DNA from 2 places in the Peteryoungia glycinendophytica genome. Region 2 is predicted to be linked to the other one. Evidence: predicted binding sites of a transcription regulator. Region 2 holds the regulator's gene; the other holds the start of a gene.

Region 1 (5,946 bases), on a different contig from region 2:
TCGATCGTCGTATTATGGCGGATGCAGGTGACAATATCCTGGAGCTGGCGCCTGGCTGGCTCATGAAACAGCACGTCATTGGTGACAACCGTCTTCACGTTGAAGAGGGTCGCCAGCTTCGACAATTCGTGCAGTCGCAGTTGATCATTGGGTCGGCGCCTGAGACATAGCGACACATAGGCCCGGTCGCCAAAGATTTCTGCCAGTTTTCGAAGCTGGACCGCGCAGGTGTCATCGGCAAGATCGGGGACGAGAATAGCAAGCAGGCCATCACAAGACTGCGCGACATCGGCAAGGGTCAGGATGCAGTTGTCCTTGCCCCCACGGCTTTTGCCTAGCGTGATCAGCCGGGTGAGCCTCGAATAGGCGGCCCGGTCCGTCGGATAGACAAGGATCGACATGCCGTCGACTAAGTCGAGACGACAGCCAACCACCAGACGAACCCCTGTGGAACGCGATGCCTCAAGCGCACGCACGATGCCGGCAAGCGAATTGCGATCCACGACACCGATAGCGTCGATGCCAAGATCGCGTGCGGTGGCAAACAGGTCCTCCGCTGATGATGCGCCGCGCAGGAACGAAAAGTGGGTGGTGACCTGAAGCTCGGCATATCTCATGCAAAGATCCCCTGGACAAACCACTTGTGCGAGCCGGTGACGCCATCGACCCCGTCACCGGCGCGAAAGATCCAGAGACGTTCGCCGCCCTCGTCCTCGATGAGGAAGTAATCCCGAACGGCAGCCCATTCGGAGGTGCGCTGCCACCACTCGCCGAAAATCCGCTCGGGGCCGTCGGCGCGTCTCACTTTCCGGCGTTTTCCGCGCCACGTGACGGCAACTGGTGGATGGTCGGGCAAAAGCGCGATCACTTCGATCAATTCCGGATAGGCCAGCAGGCGGACCGGACGCGGCCAGTGATGAGACCAGGAGACGGTGACGTCGTCTGCCACAGCCGCGATACGCTGGACGCTACGTTCCGGCACGTCAGAGGCGACGGGAGCCAGCCGGTAAACCCGTTGCCCTCGATTGCCGAAGATATCGATGAGCGGTGTGATGTCCGGGACCTGGTCGTCAACAAGATCAGACGATCTCTGCGCTTCATCCAGCGGTTCTGCGAGGATGGCGATGAGCGTCAGTTTTTCGATGCCAAAGCCCGGATCAATCTTTTCCGTCCGGTCCCGGAACAGCTTGGTCAACCACGCCACGTCACGCGCTGGCTTGGCGGTCCCCGCCCGGATAGCCTGGTGGGTATTGTCGACCCGGTCGACGATGAGATCGGCTCGGCGAACTCCCAACCCCTTTCTCTGCAACGCATCGCAGAGCTGCACGACCAGGCGGCCGACATATTTGTTGATGGTTTCAGCGGCCCCGATTGGTTCCTGGAATGTGCGACTAACCTCAATCCATTCCGGGCTGCGAACAGGTTCGATCGGCTCGCTGAGGCGCCCAAAGGTCTGGTCGAGGCGACGCGCGATTTCGGGGCCGAAGCGAAGCGTCAGCGGTGCCCGCGCCGTAGCTGACAACTCGCCGATGGTGCGAAAGCCAAGGGTTTGTAGATCCCTGACGGTATTTTGAGGCAGACGCAGCAAGGAAATCGGCAAGTTCTCGACCGCGCGCACGGTTTCGCCAGCCGGCACGATGACAGTGGTCCGGTCGATCGCACGTGCACAGGCATGCGCGGCCCCCCAGGTATCTGCAATCGCGACACGCGCCGTCAGGCCCCTTGCAAGGAAGCGATTGGCGATGCCGGTCAGCATGAGACGTTCTCCGCCCCGAAGATGATCGGCACCATCCGTATCCATGACGATACCGTCAGACCCATCGACAGCAACGATTGGCGAATACTGGGCTAGTGCCCACAAGCTGATGCGCTCAAGGGCGGCTGCGTCCGCGGCCGGATCGGCATCGATCATCATCAGCCCCTGAAACAGGGCCTGGGCCTTTGCCGCTGGCATGCCGACACGCACACCAACTGCCTTTGCAGCCGCATCCGCCGCCGACACCCAGCGCTTTGAGCCGCTCTTTGCGATCACGGCAATTGCCTGCTCAGCCGGAATGGCGGGATCGGTGCGACGAATGCGATCCGTCGAAAGATCTGGAAGGTAGATCGATACGACCCTGGTCATCACATGCTCCAACGATAAACTCAGCACACTCGCCCGCACGCGATCTCATCAACTCCAGCAACCAGGTTGCGCGCCCCACGCCGGGTACCGGCAGCGCCCGGGATGGTAAGGCGCTGACCCGCCATCTGGTTGTGGAGGCGGTCGGTTGGCCAAAGTCATTCGCCTCCGTCTGTCGGCGCCATCGGCGCACCACAAGCGCCAGACTAGCCTTCTTCTCCGCGGCAAGCTGAAGCCGCCTGCTGGCCACCATTGGAAGGCGAACGAGTTCACCGACCACGGCACCCAGTCCGCCGTAGGAAAGCGCCTCCTCCATGGAGGCGAGCACGTCTTCTTCCCGATCGCCCTCGACGAAGATCACCCTGTTGGGATCAAGCCCTGCCTGCGCGAGTGCGGGGAAGAACAGATCCGGCCGTGTCAAACACCAGACGATCTTACCTTTGGTGCGGGCGGCAATACCCGCGACGAACAGGGCAGCCGCCGCACCATCAACTGTTCCGGCACCACCGCCGGCGAATTCATGCAATGCGCCGCGAGCAAGTCCACCACCTGGCAGCACCTGGTCGATCTCGGCGACGCCGAAAGGCAGACATGCGGACTGCTTCGTCCTCCCTCCCTCAAGACAGGTGATGCGATCACGTAAGTCCGCTATGACGTGCTCGCGCGCAGCCGCCATCGTTCACGCAAATCCTCTCGGTTCGTGTTGAGCTAATGAACGGTATCATGCCGTTTTCTCTGATGAAGTTCACGTTCTGTTCTGGCGAAGGGCGAGAGTCAAGCTCTTAAAAATGGGAAAATTCTCCTTCATTTTAGCAGAGAAAGAGATTCACGAGCCGAATCAGCGTGGTACGCTTCGCAGCGAAGTCGGTGCCACCAATGAAAATTATCGCTGAAAATGGCGGCACCGACTGACAATCGCGGCACCGCTTGCTGAAGACACATCGGTTCGAGATGCTTCGGACGCGAATGTATGTCTTGCAGCCTGGACGTCAGAAACGGAGGCTGGAATGTTCATTATTTGTTCTGGAGTCCTATGGTCAGTGCTGTTAAACTCACAGCAGGCGATATGGCTCGATGGAATGCAACAGGCCAAGCGGCCAGCTTCGCAACAAACGGAAAGACGGATAGGCACTTTTCAAGGATGACGGCATGACTTTGGCCTATCTGGACAAACTCAACGAGCAGCAGCGGAGTGCCGTTGAACACGGTATTGGCCTTCCGGACGGAGAGACGGCAGCGCCACTGTTGATCATCGCCGGTGCCGGCTCTGGCAAGACCAACACACTGGCACACCGGGTGGCACATCTGATCGTCAATGGAGCGGATCCCAGGCGTATTCTTCTGATGACATTTTCGCGGCGTGCCGCATCCGAGATGTCGCGCCGTGTCGAGCGGATCTGTAAACAGGTCCTCGGTGCCAATTCCGGTATCCTGACTGACGCACTATCCTGGTCCGGTACCTTCCATGGGATCGGCGCAAGGCTTTTGCGGATCTACGCCGAGCAAATCGGGCTGAACGTCGATTTCACCATCCATGATCGCGAAGACAGTGCCGACCTGATGAACCTTGCCCGTCACGAGCTCGGATTTTCCAAGACGGAAAGCCGCTTTCCAACCAAGGGCACGTGTCTCTCGATCTATTCGCGTGCGGTCAATTCGCAGACGCCCCTCAATGAGATCCTGCGGCTGCATTATCCATGGGTGGCGACTTGGGAAGAGCAGCTCAAACACTTGTTCGCGGCCTACGTCGAGGCCAAGCAGGCCCAGAACGTTCTCGATTACGATGATCTCCTGCTCTACTGGGCTCAGATGGTCAGCGATCCGGACCTCGCCGAAGATATCGGCAATCGCTTCGATCATGTGATGGTCGACGAATACCAGGACACCAACAGGCTACAGGCCTCGGTGCTGATGGCGCTCAAACCCGGGGGGCGTGGGCTGACCGTGGTTGGCGACGATGCACAGTCGATCTATTCGTTTCGGGCAGCGACAATTCGCAACATCCTCGATTTCCCGGCCGCCTTCAGCCCGGCCGCCGACATCATAACGCTCGATCGCAACTACCGCTCGACCCAGCCAATCCTGGCTGCAGCGAACGGCGTCATCGGTCTGGCGCGTGAGCGCTATACCAAGAACCTGTGGACCGACCGGCAATCGCTGGAGCGTCCTAAACTCGTCACCGTCAAGGACGAGACCGAACAGGCCAACTTCATCGTCGACCAGGTGCTTGCCAATCGCGAGACCGGGATGATGCTCAAGAACCAAGCCGTCCTGTTTCGTACGTCCAGCCACAGCGGTTCGCTTGAAGTCGAGCTTACCCGGCGCAACATCCCCTTCGTCAAATTCGGCGGCCTCAAATTCCTGGACAGCGCCCATGTGAAGGACATGCTGGCCGTCTTGCGCTTCGCCCAGAACCCGCGCGACCGTGTGGCCGGCTTTCGGCTGCTACAGATGCTGCCGGGTATCGGGCCCAAGACGGCCGGCCACATCCTCGAGACCATCGCAACCGACCCCGAGCCGCTGCTGGCGCTCGCAGAAGTGCCAGCCCCGCCTAAGACCGGCGAAGACTGGACATCCTTCGTTCAGTTGCTGACGAACCTTCGCAAGACGGACGCGGATTGGCCTGCGGATATCGGGCAGGCACGCCTCTGGTATGAGCCGCATGTTGACCGCATCCATGAAGATGCCGAGACCCGCAAGGCGGACCTGCTTCAGCTCGAGCAGATCGCCAGCGGCTACCCCTCGCGCGAGCGCTTCCTGACCGAACTGACGCTCGATCCACCTGATGCAACAAGCGACCAGGCCGGAGTACCCTTGCTCGACGAAGACTATCTGATCCTGTCGACCATTCATTCGGCCAAGGGCCAGGAATGGCGCGCAGTGTTCGTGCTGAACGTTGTGGATGGCTGCATTCCCTCCGATCTTGGGACTGGCACAACGGAGGAACTCGAAGAGGAGCGCAGGCTGCTTTACGTTGCCATGACGCGTGCCCGAGATCATCTGGCGCTGGTCACACCGCAACGCTTCTTCACCCATGGGCAGAACCCGCAAGGGGACCGGCACGTTTATGCAGCCCGAACGCGGTTCATCCCGGCAATGCTGCTGCAATTCTTCGAGGCGACGACCTGGCCGATGGTTTCGGCTGCAAAGTCCGAGCGAAGCGCCCAGCAGATCCGCGTGGATGTGGCCGAGCGCATGCGCGCCATGTGGAAATAGGAGGGGATCGATGTGCAATCTTTACAATGTCACTACGACGCGTGAAGCAGTCCTTCAGTTTACCAAAGCCATCCGCGATCAGGCGGGCTGGAACGAACCAAGCTTCGATGTCTATCCCGGCTATCAAGCGCCTGTGGTCCGGGTGGGAGCCGACGGCGCCAGAGAGGTCGCGCGAGCGACCTGGGGCATGCCATCACCACCTGCCTACGTGAAGAATTATGATCCGGGTGTCACCAATATCCGCAACGCGGGTTCCCCGCATTGGCGCCGTTGGCTCGGCGCTGCCAGCCGATGCGTTGTCCCCTTCACATCCTTTGCCGAGCCTGATCCCGCCAGCAAAGTTGAAGGTGGGCGCGTGCCCAATGCCTGGTTTGCGGGAGGCGATGACCGGCCGCTGATGTTTTTTGCAGGGCTCTGGACACCATGGACGGGCGTGCGGAAAGTGAGAGACGGCGCACAGGACTATGAACTCTTCGGCTTTCTCACGACCTCGCCAAACGAGATCGTCTCTCCAATCCACGAAAAGGCCATGCCGGCCATTCTGACCACAGCGGAAGAGGTCGATGTCTGGCTGACGGCACCATGGGACGAGGCACGACATCTGCAAC
Region 2 (5,946 bases):
GTCGCGCAGTTCGACAGCTTCATGCGCGCCAGTCGAGGCGCCCGAGGGAACAGCCGCGCGGCCAAAGCTGCCGTCTTCGAGGTAGACGTCGACCTCGACGGTCGGATTGCCGCGGCTGTCGAGAATCTCGCGGCCGATGATGTCGGTGATGGCGGTCATGTTCGCTCCCTGGTGACGGAAATTGGACAAGGCTCTGAAGGCCGGCCACCGGGCTTGAAGCCTCAGGACCCGCCGTTGAGTCATCCTCTCTTATCCGATGATCCGGAAAATACAATGACGGATCGGGGGCGTCGTAAGGGAAATCTAATCGATTTAAAGCGGACGCACCGGCACTACATCCGGTTCAACCGATTGAACCGCCGTCAGAGGCGGTCAGACGGCCTTGGCGATGCGGTCAAAGGCGATCAGTTTTTCGAGTAAGGGGCGCATGTTGTCGATCTGCACCATGTTGGGGCCATCGGAGGGCGCATTGTCCGGATCCTGATGCGTCTCGATGAAGAGACCACCGACACCGACGGCGACGGCGGCACGGGCAAGCGATTCCACGAATTCGCGCTGACCGCCCGAAGAACCGCCCTGCCCGCCCGGCTGCTGCACCGAGTGGGTGGCATCAAACACCACCGGCGCGCCCATGGCGGCCATGATCGGCAGCGACCGCATGTCGGAGACGAGCGTGTTATAGCCAAAGGAAGCGCCGCGCTCGCAGAGCAGGACGTTGGGGTTGCCGCTTGCGTTAAGCTTGTTCAGCACATTCTTCATGTCCCAAGGGGCCAGAAACTGGCCCTTCTTGACATTGACCACGCGGCCGGTCTTGGCGGCGGCGACCAGAAGGTCGGTCTGGCGGCAAAGGAAGGCGGGGATCTGCAGCACATCGACCGTCGGGGCAACTGCGGCGCATTGCTCTTCAGTATGGATGTCGGTCAGAACCGGGATGCCATATTCCTTCTTGATATCGGCAAAGACCTCCATTGCTTTTTCGAGCCCAATGCCGCGCTCGGCAGACAGCGAGGTGCGGTTGGCCTTGTCGAAGGAGGACTTGTAGACGAGACCGAGACCCAGTTCGCGGCAGAGCTCGACGAGGCGCCCGGCAATCATGAAAGCATGGTCGCGGCTTTCCATCTGGCACGGGCCGGCAATCAGCGCAAAACGGCCCTTCTGCGAGAAAACGGCCTTGCCGGCACCTTCGCCGACCACGACTTCCGAATTGGTAGAAACGGTCATTTCGACTCCTCAAAGGCGTAGGCGACACCCTGCCCTGGCTGCGGCGCCACAACGAGCCGGGCGCCGATGGTTTGATAGGCGATGCCATTAGCAGCGAGGCAACGTGCTGTCACGCCGAGATCGTGGCTCACGACCACGACTGCAGCCCCCAGCAAGCCGCGCTCCGTCACTGGCGCTGCAAGTCCGTAATGGGCAGACAACCCGTCAGGCGTTAGGACATCCACCGTGGCATTGGCACATTTGATCGACAGCCCGAATGAATGAGCGGTGACGTCGCGCTGGTCGAGCACCGCTTCCAGGAGATACTGGAAGTCGCTCGGATTGTGTTCAGACAGCACGATGCGAGATAAGCAGGCTGCGGCATTTGCGTGCACCTGCAATGCCCCGCGATCCACGGGCAGAGGGTTTACCCGCTCACAGGAAAAAGCGAAGAAATCCGGAGATCGGAGATCCGCGGCGAAGGCCAACTTGAACGCCGCTTCCGCCGCACGCCCATCCGGGAAGCGGAACTGGCGCGAAAAACCCAACATCTCACCGCCGGACAGACCTTCTGCGACGAAACGGGCGTGATCCGCTTCGGCATCTGACGTCTTTACGACCACGGCCGACAGTCCCTCGCCACGACGAAACTGATAAGCCAAATCCCGGGCGACGAAAACGTTACCGGTGCGAGCCGCCTCCAGGCAATCCTCACGGCTTCCGACGGCCAGCGGTTCCAGATAGGTGTCATTCGCGAAAAAGACACAGGCATTCCGGGTGCCGAAGGGATGGGTGGCATCTGCAGCGACGGTGAAGCCGAGCCTGGTCAGGCGCTGGCGGGCGGTATCGAGATCGACGACCGGCAGCACGAGATGATCAACGGCACGAGGAGATTGGGAGACATGGGACATGAATGACGCTCTTTTCTCCCGTGCAATTAAGGCTGGGCAGACTGTTTTGTAAGGGTCTCGACCGACTGCCGGAGGGCGTCGATCTCGGCTCGGGTCTCGCGCAGTTCCTTCAGCACCTGCTCATCGATCTTGTGATGCAGCGCGAGAACCTCGATCTCGGCCTTCAGATTAATTTCATAGTCCTTCGCCGCCATGAAACGATCGCGTTCGGCCTGACGGTTCTGGCTCATCATGATGATGGGTGCCTGTATGGCCGCGATCATCGAGAGGATGAGGTTCAGGAAGATAAAAGGATAGGCGTCAATCGGTCGGGTCGACAGGATCACTGTGTTGAGGACAACCCAAGCCACCAAAAAGAACATGAACCCGATGATGAAGCTCCAGGAGCCGCCCACGCGGGCAATCGCATCCGCCAGACGCTGACCAAAGCTCGAACCAGCCAGAAAATCCTCGCCGGCATTGGTCGAGACCGTGCGCCGCTCCCTGGCTATCTTGAGAACTTTTTTCTCTGCCGACGAAAGTTCATCAACCTGCTTGCCAAGCAAGGTCTTTTCCAAATCTTTCAGCATGTTGGACTTCTCACTTGTTCTTCTCGGGGAATTGAAAGCCTTTTGCCCCGTCGCAAGTCGAACACATGGACAACGCGCTTCATGGCTTTCTCACGACAAGGACCAAGAGGCCTATCGCATTTTCGCGTGAGCTGTTCACGGAAATTTATCCACTTGCGGAACACAAATGGAACATATAGTGTCTGTTCTGGATTTGTTTCACCAATTGGGGCCTCGCCGATGCTGACGCGCAAGCAACAGGAACTGCTTCTCTTCATTCACGAGCGGATGAAAGAGTCGGGCGTGCCGCCTTCCTTCGACGAGATGAAGGACGCGCTCGACCTCGCCTCCAAGTCCGGGATCCATCGGCTGATCACCGCGCTTGAGGAGCGCGGCTTCATCCGCCGTCTGCCCAACAGGGCGCGTGCGCTCGAAGTCATCAAGCTGCCGGAGGCCTATACGCCGAGCCTGCAGCCGCGCCGGGGCTTCGCGCCGAGCGTCATCGAAGGCAGCCTTGGCAAGGCGCCGCCACCAGCCCCTGCCCGCACACCCGCTGCCGAGCAGACCTCTTCGGTCAGCGTTCCCGTCATGGGTCGAATCGCAGCCGGCGTGCCGATCTCGGCGATCCAGAACAACACGCATGACATCACCGTTCCGGCCGAGATGATCGGTTCGGGCGAACATTATGCGCTGGAGGTCAAGGGCGATTCGATGATCGATGCTGGCATCCTCGACGGCGACACGGTGATCATCCGCAATGCCTCCAATGCCAATCCGGGTGACATCATCGTGGCGCTCGTCGACGACGAAGAAGCGACGCTCAAGCGCTTTCGCCGGCGTGGCGCTTCGATTGCTCTGGAAGCGGCCAACCCAGCCTATGAAACCCGGATCTTCCCGCCGGATCGGGTGAAGATCCAGGGCAAACTGGTGGGCCTGATCCGCCGTTATCACTGAGAGTGAAGGTATTGGTCGCTTGACGGCTCCCCGACATTCGGCTCGTAGGTTTGCGATGCTGCGTGGAAATCCGTTACGTGTTCGCGGCCCGTCGCGTTAGTTCGCCAGTCGTATAGGCGGTGCATGGTCCAGGGGCGCGGCTGTCCGGTAAATGCGGCCGTGGCATTGATCACCTTGTCACCGGGCTCTCCGAATCGCAGTTCCATGGCGCCGGAGCTTCGCAGTGTCGTTGCGCTGATGAACCGCGCGCCCGAGCGGCAGTCTCTCATGCGAGCCCGTGCTGCAAGGATGACAATGTCGGCGACGTCGCAGGCAATGCCGGCGAGGTCGGCGCGATCAAGGGTCACCACCCTCCAGCCGCCGGACACCATGGCGGAGCAGGCTCCGCGGATACAGGTGAAGGCGTCAGACTTTGCTGCTCCTATCAGTTCCGTGAGAGTTTGCCGGGCCTGCTGGCTTGTCTGCTGATCCCAGCTCTTGCCGTTTTTCCAGTCCGCCGGTGGCGGCAAGACGGGCGATTTCAACTGGATGGGCGGCTGGTTACGTTTGACAGCGAGCGCCGGTTGCCATTGATCGAAGAGGAATGCAGGCGGTCGGCTTCGGTTTGTGGCGAGGCTTCCTGCCTCTCCCTCATTCTTTCCCCTGGGCCAGAAGCCAACCAGTCGGCCGTCTTCGCTGATGAAGAGATCTGCGGGTGTGTCGGGGGGACGGACTGCTGCTGCGGCGAGTGTGATTGCCAACAGCAGAGTTCCGGCGTGGCGCAACCAGGTGTGAAGCAGCGTCAGGAGCAGAAGCGCGGTCACGATCAGGATCGGAAACCATGCAGGCTGCCGCGCGACGAGCGCTCCGTCACCCCAGCCGGCGACCGTGTGGGCCATCACGAGGACCAGATCGAGCCCAAGGCCCATGATCCAGAAAAAGGGCGCATCTAGGCCGAAGGGCATGAGCAACATGGCGATGAAGCCTGCGGGCATGACGACGATGGAGATCAGCGGCATGGCCGCGAGATTGGCTTCGAGACCGTGAGTCGACAGGCGATGAAAATGTGTGACGGCGAAGATCGCAGTCGAGAGCCCGCCGATCAGCGAGGTCGCAAGCGTGCCCCCGATGAACTTAACGATGAAGCTGGCAAGTTTGGCAGTAGGAGACTTTGGAGCGGGCCATATCGAGCGTGGCCGGGATCGCCAGCCGGAATAGCCGGCGATCAGTGCCGCCGTCGCGGCAAAAGACATCTGGAAACTCGGCCCCATCACTGCCGATGGCTGGGCGATCAGGATCAGGGTCGCCGCCACCGAGAGGTTGCGCAGGCTGATCGCCGGGCGGTCGATGAGTACGGCGACCAGCATAACTGCCGTCATTAAATAGGCTCTGAGCGCGGATACCTGATAGCCGGAAATGAGGACATACGCGGTCGCGGCGAGCAAGGCACCGGCAGCTGCGACTTTCTTGATCGGATAGCGTTGCGCCAACACGGGCAGCAGGCAGAGCAAGCCGCGCAACCCGACGAAGAAGATCCCGGCGGCGAGCGCCATGTTCAGGCCGGAAATCGCGGTGATGTGCGCCAGCCCCGACAGTCGCAAGGCATCTGTCGCTTCCTTCGACATCGACCGCCGCTCGCCCGTAATGATGGAGGCGGCAAATGCTCCTGTATCTCCGGGCAAGACTGCATGAATGCGATCAGAAATCCGATCTCGCAGCGAGAATAGCGCCTGGTCGAGCGTGACCCAGTAGTCGCCAGCCGGGAGAGAGGCGACCGTAACGGATTGAGGAGCGCCCATGAAAAAGCCGACCGCGCCGATGCCGGCAAAGTAGCTTTGAAATGCGAAGTCGTTCATGCCCGGCAAGGCGGGCCCCGATGGCGGAGAAAGCCGCGCCCGACCTGTCAAGGCGTCTCCGATTTTCAAAGGCTGGTGCCGACTGCGGGCAAGCAGCGAGACACGCTCCGGCGGACGCCTGAGGATCGGGGCCTCCGTCTGGAGAAGCCTGATCACGTAGCGCCACTCTCCGCTTGCTCCCGCCTCCCGGCGCTCTACCAGGCCTGTCACCTTAGTCAGGACGGGAGTGTCGAGGATGGTTGTAGAGGCGCGCCGTATTTCGGTCGCCGTGAGAGCCATGCCGGCGAGCACTAGCAAACCCGCCACAGAGACAAAGCGCCGCATGGTTCCTGCCATGCTCGTCACAACAGTCACCAAGGCTATCGCTGACAGTGCCATGAGCGCCCATTCTGCGGGCGGTACCGGCAGGTTGAACCAGATGACGGCGCCGAGCCCCAGGCAGACTGGCACGAAAAAGAAGAGATGCCCTTGCTCGATTTCGCGGGAGACAGCCTTTGC

Evidence for each region. Region 2 encodes LexA, which represses DNA repair genes until DNA is damaged. Its sites were predicted from a motif close to TGTTCNNNNTGTGTTCNG; they were not measured.
Region 1: the regulator LexA is predicted to act here: its motif matches at 3,131-3,148, upstream of FJQ55_RS19215 (ATP-dependent helicase).

Annotation. Positions count from the first base shown of each region.
Region 1 is NZ_VFYP01000004.1:17,284-23,229, forward strand. It holds gene FJQ55_RS19200 (error-prone DNA polymerase) at 1-617, opposite strand, end outside; gene FJQ55_RS19205 (Y-family DNA polymerase) at 614-2,125, opposite strand; gene FJQ55_RS23710 (ImuA family protein) at 2,046-2,798, opposite strand; gene FJQ55_RS19215 (ATP-dependent helicase) at 3,272-5,338, shown strand; gene FJQ55_RS19220 (SOS response-associated peptidase) at 5,349-5,946, shown strand, end outside.
Region 2 is NZ_VFYP01000001.1:1,950,646-1,956,591, reverse strand. It holds gene eno (phosphopyruvate hydratase) at 1-159, opposite strand, end outside; gene kdsA (3-deoxy-8-phosphooctulonate synthase) at 373-1,221, opposite strand; gene FJQ55_RS09605 (VOC family protein) at 1,218-2,111, opposite strand; gene FJQ55_RS09600 (DUF1003 domain-containing protein) at 2,138-2,680, opposite strand; gene lexA (transcriptional repressor LexA) at 2,900-3,613, shown strand; gene FJQ55_RS09590 (ComEC/Rec2 family competence protein) at 3,607-5,946, opposite strand, start outside.